DNA from 3 places in the Halobacillus sp. GSS1 genome. Region 3 is predicted to be linked to each of the others. Evidence: predicted binding sites of a transcription regulator. Region 3 holds the regulator's gene; each other region holds the start of a gene.
The links. The regulator Rex, encoded in region 3, represses fermentation and respiration genes when NADH is low (regulators of the CRP and FNR family bind a similar motif). The targets are predictions, from matches to a motif close to TTGTGAAATATTTCACAA.

Region 1: J0K78_RS00255 (cytochrome ubiquinol oxidase subunit I) is a predicted target of Rex. The motif match lies at 1,670-1,687, and genes of this name have one in related genera.
Region 2: cydD (thiol reductant ABC exporter subunit CydD) is a predicted target of Rex. The motif match lies at 2,101-2,118, and genes of this name have one in related genera.

Annotation. Positions count from the first base shown of each region.
Region 1 is NZ_JAFLHE010000001.1:45,423-49,910, reverse strand. Features, by position in the region: gene J0K78_RS00260 (cytochrome d ubiquinol oxidase subunit II) at 1-226, opposite strand, end outside; gene J0K78_RS00255 (cytochrome ubiquinol oxidase subunit I) at 223-1,584, opposite strand; gene J0K78_RS00250 (ABC transporter ATP-binding protein) at 2,416-4,248, opposite strand; gene J0K78_RS00245 (ABC transporter ATP-binding protein) at 4,262-4,488, opposite strand, start outside.
Region 2 is NZ_JAFLHE010000009.1:79,860-84,347, reverse strand. Features, by position in the region: gene J0K78_RS15210 (high affinity choline transporter 1) at 1-230, opposite strand, end outside; gene cudC (choline uptake/conversion transcriptional regulator CudC) at 387-941, opposite strand; gene cydD (thiol reductant ABC exporter subunit CydD) at 2,146-3,873, shown strand; gene cydC (thiol reductant ABC exporter subunit CydC) at 3,870-4,488, shown strand, end outside.
Region 3 is NZ_JAFLHE010000004.1:4,786-9,273, forward strand. Features, by position in the region: gene J0K78_RS10335 (ABC-F family ATP-binding cassette domain-containing protein) at 1-1,631, opposite strand, end outside; gene moaC (cyclic pyranopterin monophosphate synthase MoaC) at 1,792-2,274, shown strand; gene J0K78_RS10345 (redox-sensing transcriptional repressor Rex) at 2,290-2,949, shown strand; gene J0K78_RS10350 (GNAT family N-acetyltransferase) at 3,013-3,567, shown strand; gene J0K78_RS10355 (SDR family oxidoreductase) at 3,605-4,426, opposite strand.

The DNA of each region.
Region 1 (4,488 bases), on a different contig from region 3:
CCGGAAAAAACCCAACGAGTCCTACAAAAAAGAAGACAAAGAAGACGTTGGTCACTTCCCAGACAGGGGATAAATACCGGGAAATCAGCTGATTGATCAAATGGTCTTTCTTCGTCAATCGTGCATAATAGGCAAAGAAACCAGCACCGAAGTCAACGGAAGCAACGATCAAATATCCATAAAGAAAGAGCCAGAGAACGGTAATTCCTATCAATTCATAACTCATGAGTCACCCTCCCTGCTTGCAGCGGCTGTCTGAGGATAACGGTGTTCCAATTCCAATTCAGCCGGTTTTCCTTTGAATATTTTCCGTAATGTCATAAGACATCCCATAGCGAGCACGAGGTACACTGCCGCAAAAAGAATGAACATCGAGAATACATACGGAGAGGTTGTCGCACCTTCTGCAACGGTCATGAATCCACGTAAAATCCACGGTTGGCGTCCTACTTCTGCGTAAATCCAGCCAAACTCGATCGCAAACATGGTCAGAGGACCTGTAGCTACAATGCCCCATAACAGAAGCGGGTTGTATTCGTTCCATCTTTTAATCTTCCAAAAAATGAGGAATAGAAGTGAAATGCCGAGTGTGTAGAATCCGATGCTGACCATAAGGTCGAACATGTAGTGGATCCATAGAGGTGGCCGTTCCTCTTCCGGAGTTTCATTTAACCCTTCAACCTCTGCATTAAAATCGCCGTGTGCAAGAAAACTCAACGCATTCGGGATCCGAATCGCATTCTCTACTTCATTGTTTTCATTCAACGTACCAAATACAACAAGGTCCGCCCCTTCCTCTGTTTCAAAATGCCACTCCCCTGCCGCCAATTTTTCCGGCTGGTATTCAGCAAGGAATTTAGCAGAAAAGTCGCCGGCAACAGCTGTCAGAATCGCAAATAGAAACGTCATCGTAACCGTAAGCTTCAACGCTTTTTTATGATATAACGACCCTTTTTTCACGAGAATAATGAAGGCCGCAATACCTGCAAGTACCGCAGCGGCTGTTAAATAGGAAGAGGAAATCACATGAAACACTTTGGTCGGGGTTGCAGGGTTGAACATTGCCGCTATTGGGTCAACCGCTGTAAAGCGTCCATCCTCCATTTCGAAACCCTGAGGTGTGTTCATAAAAGAATTGACTGTGGTAATGAAAAAAGCGGACAACGTCCCCCCGATGACCACAGGTATGGATAAGATCCAGTGATAGATTGGTTTCTTAAACCTGTCCCATGTATATAAATAAATGCCAAGGAAAATCGCTTCAAAGAAAAACGCGAACGTTTCCATGAAAAGCGGCAACGCAATGACATTCCCTGCCAACTGCATAAAACTTGGCCAAATTAATGATAACTGCAGGCCGATCGCCGTACCTGTTACTACTCCGACAGCTACAGTAATCGTATAGCCGCGTGTCCACCTGCGGGCAAGCAATGTATAGTGTGGATCTTTTTTCTTAATTCCGATGAGCTCGGCAATCGATACGAGTACAGGAACGCCGACACCAAGCGTCGCAAAAATCGCATGGAAAAGCAGTGTCATAGCTGTAAGCGCCCGGCTCAATTCAACGGTTTCAAAACCAAACATCTTTCTTCCCCCTAACTAAAATCGGTCATACTACCGTTAGTATAAAGCTTGAAAACGGTTCATGGTCAGATGGTTGTTGACGATTTTGTGACATCCTTCACAAAGTGTCTATTATATGAAAATATTACCCCAACATCTTCCTAGTGTCGAACATTATGCCTATTTCTCCTCTTCCCCATTGCTACATCCATGTAACTTAAGAATAGCAATTACAAACACACTCCTTCTTACTATAGCTCCCTTTAGTGGAAGACTCAGTTTCGAGACTTTTGTTGAGTGGATGGGGGCTACGGGGAATAGCTCGCTTTCCGCGGGAGCGCGGTGAGCCTCCTCGGACTGCGTCCTGTGGGGTCTCACTAAGCACTCTTTTCCCGCAGGAGTCTCGCCATTCCCCTCCGCCCCTTTGCTATATAACTATCCCGAAACCACTTTCCAATCTTCAGCTTTTCAGTTTGATGGGAGTATAAGCATGAAACTCCCATGCCGGGGTGATTGAACCCTAAAAGCTTGATACAGAGCGTTTTATGCTTACAACAATCGGGATAGAGGAAGACCTTCCAACTTGGCAAAGGGGTTCGTTATCCCCTTTATCGAATGGGGTGGCTGGGAAGCTGCGAGACTCCCGTGGGAGAAAGGAGATCGGCGAGATCCCGCAGGGCGTAGCCCGAGGAAGCTCGGCACTCCCCCACAGGAAAGCGAGTAGCTTCCCAGCCACCCCTGACTCCAAATATGGCAAACGAAGCCCCCAAACATCTCGAAACTGAGTCTTCAAGAAAACTGCCATTTAGTTGAACAAAAAAAGACACCGCTAACCGGTGTCTTTTTGAAGCATTATATAGCATCAAGCATTTGGAACTGGGCTTTTACAAGGTCGTAGTACTCGCCTTCCTGATCCATCAGTTCATCATGTGAACCTTGTTCCAGGATGCGTCCATTTTCAAGGACGAAAATGTTGTCTGCTTCTCGTATCGTGGACAAGCGGTGGGCAATCATGATCGCTGTCCGTCCTTTCAGCAGTTTACGAAGCGCCTGCTGGATTTTAAGTTCGGTTTCTGTATCGATACTTGCCGTTGCCTCATCCAAAATGAGAATTCTTGGGTTGGCAAGGAGCGCACGGGCGAAGGACAGGAGCTGTCGCTCACCGGCAGAAAGGATATTTCCCCGCTCTTCGACTTCTGTTTCATAACCGTTATTAAGACGCTGGATAAAATCATCTGCTCCAACGACTTTTGCCGCTTCGATGACATCTTCATCGGAAGCATCCGGGCGTCCGAAACGGATGTTTTCCATAATTGTACCTGAGAAGATGAACGTATCCTGCAGGACCACACTAATCTGCTGACGGACACTATCAATCGTGGCATTCTTCAGGTCTACCCCATCAATTTTGACTGCTCCCTTGGTCGGATCGTAGAAACGACTGATTAAGTTCGCGATTGTCGACTTTCCGGACCCTGTATGACCGACAAGAGCGACGGTCTCCCCTTCCTTCATTTCAAGGTTGATGTCGTGAAGGGCGATGCGCTTAGAATCGTAGGCGAATTGGACATGATCAAATTCAATATGTCCCCTCATGTCTTTCAGCTCAATGGCATCTTTCTTCTCCTCCACGTTTGGTTCCTCATCCAGGAATTCAAAAATCCTCTCAGAAGCAGCCATAGCCATCAGGAGCTGGTTATACATCTGTCCTAAACGGGAAATCGGCTCCCAGAACATACCAAGGAAGAAAGCGAACATGACGAAGTCCCCTACCAGGATACTGGACTCCAGGATTAAGTGAGCACCATACGCGACTAGGATGACCGTTCCAACCGCATTGCTCATCTCAACAAATGGACGGAACATGGCACTTTTCCTTGAAGCTGTGTTCCAGGATTCGAAGTTATCCGTATTCACACCATTGAAGTACTCTATATTTTCTTTTTCCTGAGAAAAAGATTGAGTAATGCGAATCCCCTGGAGGCTTTCATTCAAATGCGAATTCAGCCTCGATTGTTGAATCCGTACGTTCTGCCAGGAGCGGCGAATATTACGGCGCAGCTTCGTTGATATATAAAACATGATCGGCAGAATGACTAGAATCGCCAGGGCAAGTTTTGGACTGAAGACTAAAAGAATGACGACAATTCCTGTCAACATGACCACGTCCATCAGCAGGTTGATGATCCCATTCGTGAACAATTCCTGCAGGGAGTTAATGTCGTTCATGATCCGGACGAGGATAGAACCCGCGGACCTTGAGTCAAAAAACTTATGCGAAAGTCGTTGGACGTGGGAAAATAAATGCTGCCTCAAGTCATAGATCACATTCTGACCGAGAATGTTCACATATTTAATTCTAAGTGCATTGCCGATATAGCTGAGTAAATACATGATGGCAATTCCAACCACAAGTTGGATCAATAGATTGGTGTTCCCATCAGCAATCGCCATGTTGATGGCTACTTGACCAATTAAAACGGGAACAACCAGTCTCACGATCGTGGATACGAGCATCGCAATGATCGCAACAGGCAGCAATGTTTTGGCATAGGGCTTCAAGTACTTGAGCAGCCGCCACATTTGAGCCCAGTTGAACGGCTTCTCAATCGCCTGGTCCTGCGTATATTTAAATCGATTCAAATGGGTGCTCGTTTCTGGTTCATGCTTGGGTTTGCGAGCCATGGTCTCCCTCCTTTTATGAAATATTAGATGTCTTTAAAATTTTCTCTTTGTCCTGATATTGAATATCGTAGATTCGTTGATAAGGTCCTCCATTTGTAAGAAGGTCCTCATGCACGCCACGTTCCTTGACGGCACCGTCTTCAAGTACGATGATTTCATCGGCATGTTTCAATGAAGAAATACGGTGGGCAATGATGAATGTCGTACGACCTCTCATCACTTCCTGCAATGCTTTTTGAA
Region 2 (4,488 bases), on a different contig from region 3:
CCGCCGCCGACCCATGTAGCGGCCATTGTGAACATGGCGATCCCAAGGGGTAAGCTGCGGTTTGCGACCATCATGTCTGCTAGAGATCCGGATTTGTTTGTAGCGAAGACTGCACCGATGTAATAGACGAGGGCATAGAAAACAATCATGGCGATAAATCCGCCCCATTGAATGTTTTCATTAGTGAGGGCCATATAGAGGACGAAAACACCTAAAAGTGTCCCGAGCATGATGGCGGCTTTGTTTTTAGCGAAAAAAGATGTATGTTGATTCGATTGCAATGACATCACTCCTTTTGTTATTATCTGAATATTCTGTAAATTATAAAGTCCATACGTCTCCCTAGAATAACAATCAGCTGAAATGTTATTTAGAGAGGCAGTATCTTATTTTTCTTGGTCGGCAGGAAGAAAATCGAAAATTTCTCCGCTCTCAATAGAATCGACGAGCTTCTGCAGCCAATGGTAATAAGGTTTGGATGCTTCGAGTTGCTGATAGATTTGTTCTGCTTCTTGTTTTACAACTTCGTCCGCTTCTGAATCCTCCATGACATCTTTCAATTCCTTCTGAGCATGTTTGATTGCGTCCAAGTTGGTTTTAACTTCTCTCAACCACTTCTTTGTAAAAAAGTTGGAGAAGAAATTAAAGAAGTCTTTCTCAGCGACAAAAGTCTGCCGGCGCGTTCCTTTTCGGAATGTCTGCTTCACAATATTGTAATTTTGGAGCTTTTTCACTCCTGTACTCATGCTCGGCTTACTCATTCCGAGTTTTTCACGCATTTCATCCAACGTCATATCATCCTCAAAGTACATCGTCCCATATAAGGTCCCTGCACTCCGGGTCACTCCATACAAATCCATCGTTTCCGCAATGGAATCGATCACAAGTCCTTTCGCGTGCTCAATGGTCTGTCGGGAGCTTTCTTCATGATGATTTGTCATTAAAAACCTCCTCACAGGCGTAAAAGCAATTAACTTTATTAAATTTTTTCTTTACAGACTTTATCTTAACGAATAAAAATCGCTTGTCAAAATCCATTTTAGAAAAAAATCGCCTTAAGCCCTATCATCTCATAGGTTATAGGCGATTTAAAAAAAATTTCACTTTGACAAGCTTGTAAAGGCTTGTTAACGTAAAAAGTATTCAAAAAGTTAAATTTTTTATTAACAAAATTAACGATATCTTAGAGGAGAAGAAATTAAGGGTGGGTTACTGAAGGAATTGTGAATCCAACCGTATCTAATGCGGGCTGATAATGTTCAGTAGCACAACTGGAAATTTCAGATGTCATGGAAAGGGAGAAACGAGGAAGAACTTTATAAAGTATAAGGGATCACTAACACCTCCCGGAAGAATCTGCAGATCTTGCCTTAAGGATTGGAACAATCAAAATAAAGAGGAGGACGTTTTGCTTGCTCACTCTATTATATATGGTCTGGCTTGTTCTCACTGGTCAAGCAACCGCAAAAAACAAAATTTATAACCGGTGAATTTTGCTGCGTTCTGCATCGCAAAATAATTTCTAAGCACAAAAGTTATGAAAGTAAATTTGAAAAGAAGAACGATAACATTGGAAAAATACACGACACCCTCCATACGTCGTTAAAGCTGCAGATTAATGCTCAGCGCTCCCCGCATTCATCCTCACTTGAAACAATTTCTTACCTTATAAAACAACGCTCTGACTGACCTGGAGTAGATTACTTTTCCTATGGTTGCAGCACAGATGGAAACATGAGCAGGAAACAAAACGCACAAGCCCCACTTTAAACATGATCAAACACGCCCCAATCCTTCAGGATAAGCCCCCTGCAGTTTTTTATATCATCAATTCTTGTGAAAATGTATTGAATAGGACCGCTTTCTTCGCTGGCATCGAAGGATTCGAATATGTGGACTTTTGATGATTATCAAAAGAGGAAAGGAGATGCTCGCACACATTGAAATGTCTCCATCATTACATAGAGGGAAAAGATAGAGAAAATGTGCCCATCCGGTTAGTATGATAGCTGTTTATTAAGGGGACGATGATATAGAATTGTCATAGAATCATCAGATTTATTTTAGCAATCATCCGCTTCATGAATTATAATGATGATAATGTGAATTAATTCACAAAATGGCTTTTAAGGAGTTTTTATATAAATGAAGCACCTCAGCAGACTAGCTTTCTCAGATCGAAAAGTTTTCATGCTGTTGGTCCTCACGTCCGTGTTGATTGGTGCTGCGATCATTGGTCAATCCTATTTTTTTGTGGCGATCGTCGACCGGATTTTTCTTGGTGAGGAACGTTTTCAGGATATCCTTCCCCTTCTTGGAGGATTGTTTTTTGTGCTGGCTGGACGGACGCTGTTCACATGGCTGAACGGCCGTACCGGCGTAAAGCTTGCTTCCAAAGCGAAGCGTTATTTCCGTCAATCGATTATTGAAAAGTACGCCCGCAATCCCGTTCAAGCTTCTTTACAAGGGCAGTCGGGACGGAAAGTCAGTGTACTGATGGATTCCGTGGACGAGATTGATGGGTATTTCAGCAGTTATATTCCACAAATGATCCAGACAATGATCATTCCATTGATGATCCTTGTCGTGGTTTTCACCCAGCATATCTATTCAGGACTGATTATGGTCATCACCGCACCGTTCATCCCGTTATTTATGGCGATTATTGGTGTGATGACAAAAAAGAAATCAGAAGAACAGATGGAGAAGTTGAACATGTTCTCCGGGAAGTTTCTTGATACACTTCAAGGCTTGACGACATTAAAGCTTTTCGGACGTTCCAAGCAGCAAAAAGAAGAGATTGAATCGAGCAGCCTCGGCTTCCGTGATGCCACCATGGAAGTCTTGAAAGTCGCCTTTGTCTCCTCCTTGATGCTTGAGTTCATTTCCATGCTCAGTATCGGTCTGATCGCATTAGAAATTGCGATCCGGCTCGTCGTTTATGAGAGTGTTTCCTTTTTTACCGCCTTTTTTATTCTCATTCTTGCCCCGGAATTTTATTTGACGTTGAAAGACTTCGGTAGTGCCTTTCATACGGGGAGAGGTGCTTCGGGTGCGGCAAACCTGCTTTCAGAAGAGGTTGAAAAAGAAGAAAAGCAGATTCAGTGGGGAAGAAGAAAGCTTGAAGAGGGCCAGCCTCCTGAGATCAAGCTCGATCAAGTAAGCTTTTCCTACGATAAAGGTTTTTCGATGGAGGGGTTGGCAGCAACCATCACGCCTTATCATCAAGTCGCCATCGTCGGTAAAAGCGGATCGGGAAAATCAACGCTTCTCCATCTTTTAGCAGGCCTTGCTAAACCGTCCTCAGGAGCTATCGAAATCAATAATCGTTCTCTCTTTGACTATGAGGAAAGAGAATGGTTTTCTCAGGTAAGCTACATTTCTCAGCATCCCTATTTATTTTCTGGAACGATTGCTGAGAACATTGCCATTGGCGGACGAGGGAATCATTCCAAAGAGGAAATTTTTGAGGCCGCCGAGAAGGCGGGGATTTCTGAGTTGATCGCTTCATTGGAAAAAGGGTACGATACCCCGGTTGGAGAAGCGGGACGCGGACTTTCGGGAGGCGAGAAACAACGCCTCGCTCTTGCGCGTACATTTCTTAAAAAGCCTTCCGTCATTCTGTTTGATGAACCGACCACAGGTCTGGATCTGAAAACAGAACGGGTGTTGCAAGCTTCTATGGAAGAGCTTGCGAAGACAGCGACGATCATCACCGTTGCTCACCGTCTGCATACAATCAAAAAGGCCGATCAGATTCTGCTGCTCGATCGTGGTCGCCTTATCGGAAAAGGTACACACGAAGAACTGCTGACAACGGTGAAAGAGTACAGGGATATGGTGACCGTCCAGCAAGGAGGGGACTCCGCATGAAAGAAATGAAGGAAGTCATCCGTTTAGTTGCATTGGAAAAAAGGGACATTGTGCTTTCCATCGTCTTTGGTTTTCTTGCCGGAATGTCGGCGGTCGGACTGTTTGGCGCCAGTGGATATTTAATATCCAGAGCGGCCCTCATCCCTCCGTTGTATGCATTGACGGTGCTCATCGCCTTCTTAAAGCTGTTCGGATTTGCGAGAGCACTCGGGCGTTATGCGGAAAGGTATTTCTCACACAGGGCAACCTTTACGATTTTAAGTAACCTGCGGCTTGCTTTTTATAAAAAATTAGAACCTCATGCTCCTAGAATTTTTCAGAAATACCGGAGTGGAGATTTGCTTTCACGTATTGTGGGCGATGTGGAGAGTCTGCAAAACTTCTTTTTGCGTGTGTATTATCCACCAGTCGTCCTTGTCATCATCTTCCTGGGGACGATTGTTTTCACATCCATCTTCTCTATTTCTATAGCCATCGTTCTTCTTTTGGGCCTCATCGTTACAGGGCTGCTGATTCCAGCCTGGTACACGGTGAAACAGCGAAAACTAGCCAGTCGTGTAAGACAGGCACGCGGGGAGTTATCGACCGAAGCGGCGGAATGGCTTTACGGTTTTC
Region 3 (4,488 bases):
AGCTCGTACTCTTCCCGCTTCTTATCAACATAGTAATCATAATCACCAAGGAACAGGCGGGTCTCTTCAGGATTCATTTCCACAACCTGTGTCGCGATCTTGTTGATAAAGTAACGGTCGTGGGAAACGAATAAAAGGGTGCCTGGATAATCCACAAGCGCTGCTTCCAACACTTCCTTACTATCAAGATCGAGGTGGTTGGTCGGCTCATCGAGAATCAAAAAGTTCGCTTCCTGCATCATCAATTTTGCTAAGGACAGTCTCGCTTTTTCGCCACCACTGAGCGCGGAGACAGGCTTCAGCACATCTTCTCCTGAGAAAAGGAAATTGCCGAGGATGGTGCGGATATCCTTTTCGTTTTTCATCGGATATTCGTCCCAGAGCTCGTTCAAAACCGTTTTCGTTGAGTTCAGTTTTGTCTGCTCCTGATCGTAATAACCGATTTGCACGTTCGTTCCGATCAGCTTTTCACCTTTCGACTGTTCCAAGTCACCGATGAGTGTCTTCAATAACGTTGTTTTTCCGACACCATTTGGACCGACGAGCGCCACAGAATCGCCACGGTTCAAATCAAGGGATACGTTGTCAAAAAGGTAATTTTCACTGTCATCATAACGGAACGCATAGTTGCGCAGCTTCAGCACATCGTTGCCGCTTCGTTTCGCTGTCTGGAAACTGAACTTCGCCGATTGGTTGTCGTCCTTCGGCTTTTCAAGCTTGTCCATTTTCTCCAGCTGCTTACGGCGGCTTTGGGCCCGTTTACTTGTCGTCGCCCGGACGATGTTCTTCTGAATAAAATCTTCCATACGCTTGATTTCTTCCTGCTGCTTCTCAAAGCGTTTGAGTTCCTGTTCGTAGTCCGCTTCTTTCTTTTTCAAATAGTCGCTGTAGTTGCCGTGGTACCGCTTGGATGATTGAAACGCGATTTCGTACACGGTGTTGACGATCTTGTCCAGGAAATAGCGATCGTGGGAGACGATGACGACGGCTCCTTGATAGCCCTGCAGGTAACCTTCAAGCCAGCTCAGTGTATCGATGTCCAAGTGGTTGGTCGGCTCATCGAGGATGAGGACATCCGGACTGGTGAGCAGCAGCTTTCCGAGCGCCAGGCGTGTTTTCTGCCCGCCACTCAAGGAGTTAATCGGTGTGTCCCAGTTGAAGTTTTTGAAATTCAACCCGTTCAACACGCCGCGGATATCTGCTTCATACTGATAGCCGCCGGCCGTCTTGAAGTATTCCTGCTTGCGGTCGTAATCCGTCAGCAGCTGCTGGTAGCGTTTTTGATCGTCGAGCAGTTCGGGGTCCGCCATCTGCACTTCCATGGAGCGGAGTTCTTTCTCCAGGTCCTTCAGGTGTTCGAACACCTTCTCCATCTCGTTCCAAATGGTTTCCTCTGACTGCAGCCCTGTATTTTGGGCCAGGTAGCCCATCGTGGTTTCTTTCGATTTGAAAATATTGCCCTCATCGTGGCTCATTTCACCAGCCATCATTTTGAGCAAGGTCGATTTTCCTGCTCCGTTCCGACCGACGATGGCAATCCGGTCGTTCATCTGCACTTCCAATTTGATATTCGATAAAATCAACTCGGCGCCGAAACGCTTCGTCAATTGGTTCAATTGCATGAGAATCATGTCGTTTCACCTCAATAAAATCAGTGTATCTCATAGGCGCGTCCCCTAGCAACACAATGCTCCTGAAGTATGTGAAATCTTTAACGACTTCCGTTTGATTTTTTGGTAGAATAAGAGTAGTGTTTCAATCAGTACTGTTTACAAAAAGGGGTAGAAGAAAATGGCGGAGTTCAGTCATTTTAATGATCAGGGCCACGCCCGTATGGTGGATATTTCAGACAAAAAAGATTCTGTACGGACGGCCATCGCAGCAACAAGTGTACAATTGAACGAAGAGATTTATCATAAAATCACCAACCATGAGATCGGAAAAGGGGACGTCCTTTCCGTAGCCCAGGTCGCAGGCATCATGGCAGCGAAAAACACGTCCGACTGGATTCCCATGTGCCATCCGTTGTCTTTAAAAGGCATTGATGTGTCCTTTGATTGGGATACAGAAGATCAGCCGACCTTACACATCGAGGTTTCCGTCAAAACGAAGGGGAGCACAGGGGTGGAAATGGAAGCGCTAACGGCCGCCTCCGCCACAGCTCTCACGGTTTACGATATGTGCAAAGCGTTAGATAAAGGAATGGTCATCGGCCCGACCTACTTGAAAGAAAAGACAGGCGGGAAGAATGGCGACTACACGAGAAACAGATAAAGGAGTCCGGTGCTAATGGATATCGAACAAACGAAGATTCCACAGGCGACAGCGAAGCGGCTGCCGCTCTATTATCGCTTTTTGAATAACCTTCATACCCAGGGCAAACTGCGTGTGTCTTCGAAGGAACTGAGCGATGCGGTCAAAGTCGATTCAGCGACGATCCGCCGCGATTTTTCCTATTTCGGAGCACTCGGGAAAAAAGGATACGGCTACAACGTCGAGTATTTGCTCTCCTTTTTCAGAAAAACGCTCGACCAGGATGAAACGACACGTGTCGCGTTGATTGGTGTCGGAAATCTGGGGACGGCTTTTTTAAACTACAATTTCACGAAAAACAACAATACGAAAATCGAAATCGCCTTCGATGCGAACGAGGAGCGGATCGGTTCTGAAGTCGGTGGAGTCGGGGTCGAGCACATTGACGACTTAGAAGAAAAACTCGGCGACATTTCTGTTGCTATTCTTACGGTTCCGTCATCCGCTGCGCAAGGGATTGCCGACAGATTGGTGAATGCAGGGATCTCAGGTATCCTCAACTTTACACCAGCGAGAATCAGTGTGCCGTCGAATGTCAGGGTTCATCATATCGACCTTGCTATCGAGCTGCAGGCTCTCGTTTATTTCCTGAAGCATTATCCACTGAACGAAGAGGAAGCAGAGGAAGACCAATAAGAAAGACATACGAGTGTGAAATCATTGAGGTTTCTCACTCTCTTTTTTTTAGGAGGAAAGGGTTTGGAAACATTATCGTTTGGTTCAGAAACAGAAAGATTGGTCATTAGACCGCTTGAGAAAAGAGATTATGAAAGCTGGCTTCAAGGATATGAGGGGCGTTTTCCGTCTAAGCGCCGCCATGATGAAGGCCGTCTTGATATGAGTGTTTGTACGAAAGAATGGTTTGATGAGCTCGTGGAGAAACATCAGCAGTTAGCGATGGAGGATACCGCCTATGTCTTCGGTGTTTTTCTGAAGGAAGACTGTACCCATGTGGGGATGATCGATTTTTCTACCTTAGTAAGATATGATTTCCAGTGGGGAAGAATCGGGTATGCGCTGCATAACCAGCATTGGGAGAAGGGTTATGGCAAGGAAGCGGTTGCTGAAGCGTTAAGGATCGCTTTTGATCAATTGAATTACCACAGGGTCGAGGCCCATATCAATTTGGATAATGCGCCTTCCATGAAGATGGCAGAGAGTATCGGCCTTGAGTATGAATGCACCCGGAAAGGGTTCATCCATGAGTTTGGGGAATGGACGGACAACTTGATTTATTATAAAAATGCAGAATAAAAAAGAAGCTCAGCCTGACGCTGAGCTTTTTTTTATGTTATTCGGTATTTTCTTTCCAGCTTTTGTCCATGAGCATCTTGCCCGGCCACGTGTAGGCCATGATGCCTCCGTCAGCGGTGATGTCTTCACCTGTCACATACGAACTCTCATCAGAAGCAAGGAACAGGGCGACGTTTGCCATTTCTTCTGGACGTCCCAGACGTCCCATCGGAGTGACCCATTTATTCGCTTCACGGAACTCCCGGCCTTCTTCTTCCTGCTTGGACCCTGCAAGTTCCTGAACGAGCGGCGTTTCGATGGTACCCGGAGAAATCGAGTTGACACGGATGCCTTCACGCGCATAGTCGATCGCCATCGCTCTTGTAAAGTTGGTGATGCCGCCCTTAGCTGCATTGTATCCGGAGCGGTCGAGATCTGCGGCCTGGCCGGACATGGATGATGTATTGATGACAGAGCCTCCATTTTCAAGCATGAGGGGGAGGATGTACTTGCTCGTCAAGAACGTACCTCTCAAATCGACGGCAATGATTTTATCAAAGAGTTCCACAGGGTATTCGTGGACCTTTCCGCCTTCCTGATCGACGCCCGCATTGTTGAACAGGATGTCAACTTTCCCGTAATGCTCTTTTACGTAATTGGCGAACTGCTGGACACTATCCACATCAGAAACATCAAGTTCGACTGCTTCTGCATTTCCACCTTCGTTCTTTACTTCATCCACGGTTTTCTGTACTTCTTCTACATTAATATCTCCGCACACGACCGTTGCCCCTTCACTGGCGAAGCGTTTTACGGTTGCCGCACCGATTCCTGTAGCCGATCCGGTCACGACGGCAATTTTATTATCTAAACGTCCCATATTAAAAGAACCTCCTTTTGTTCGTTGCTATCACTCATACCCGCTCTCAGAATCCCTGTAAA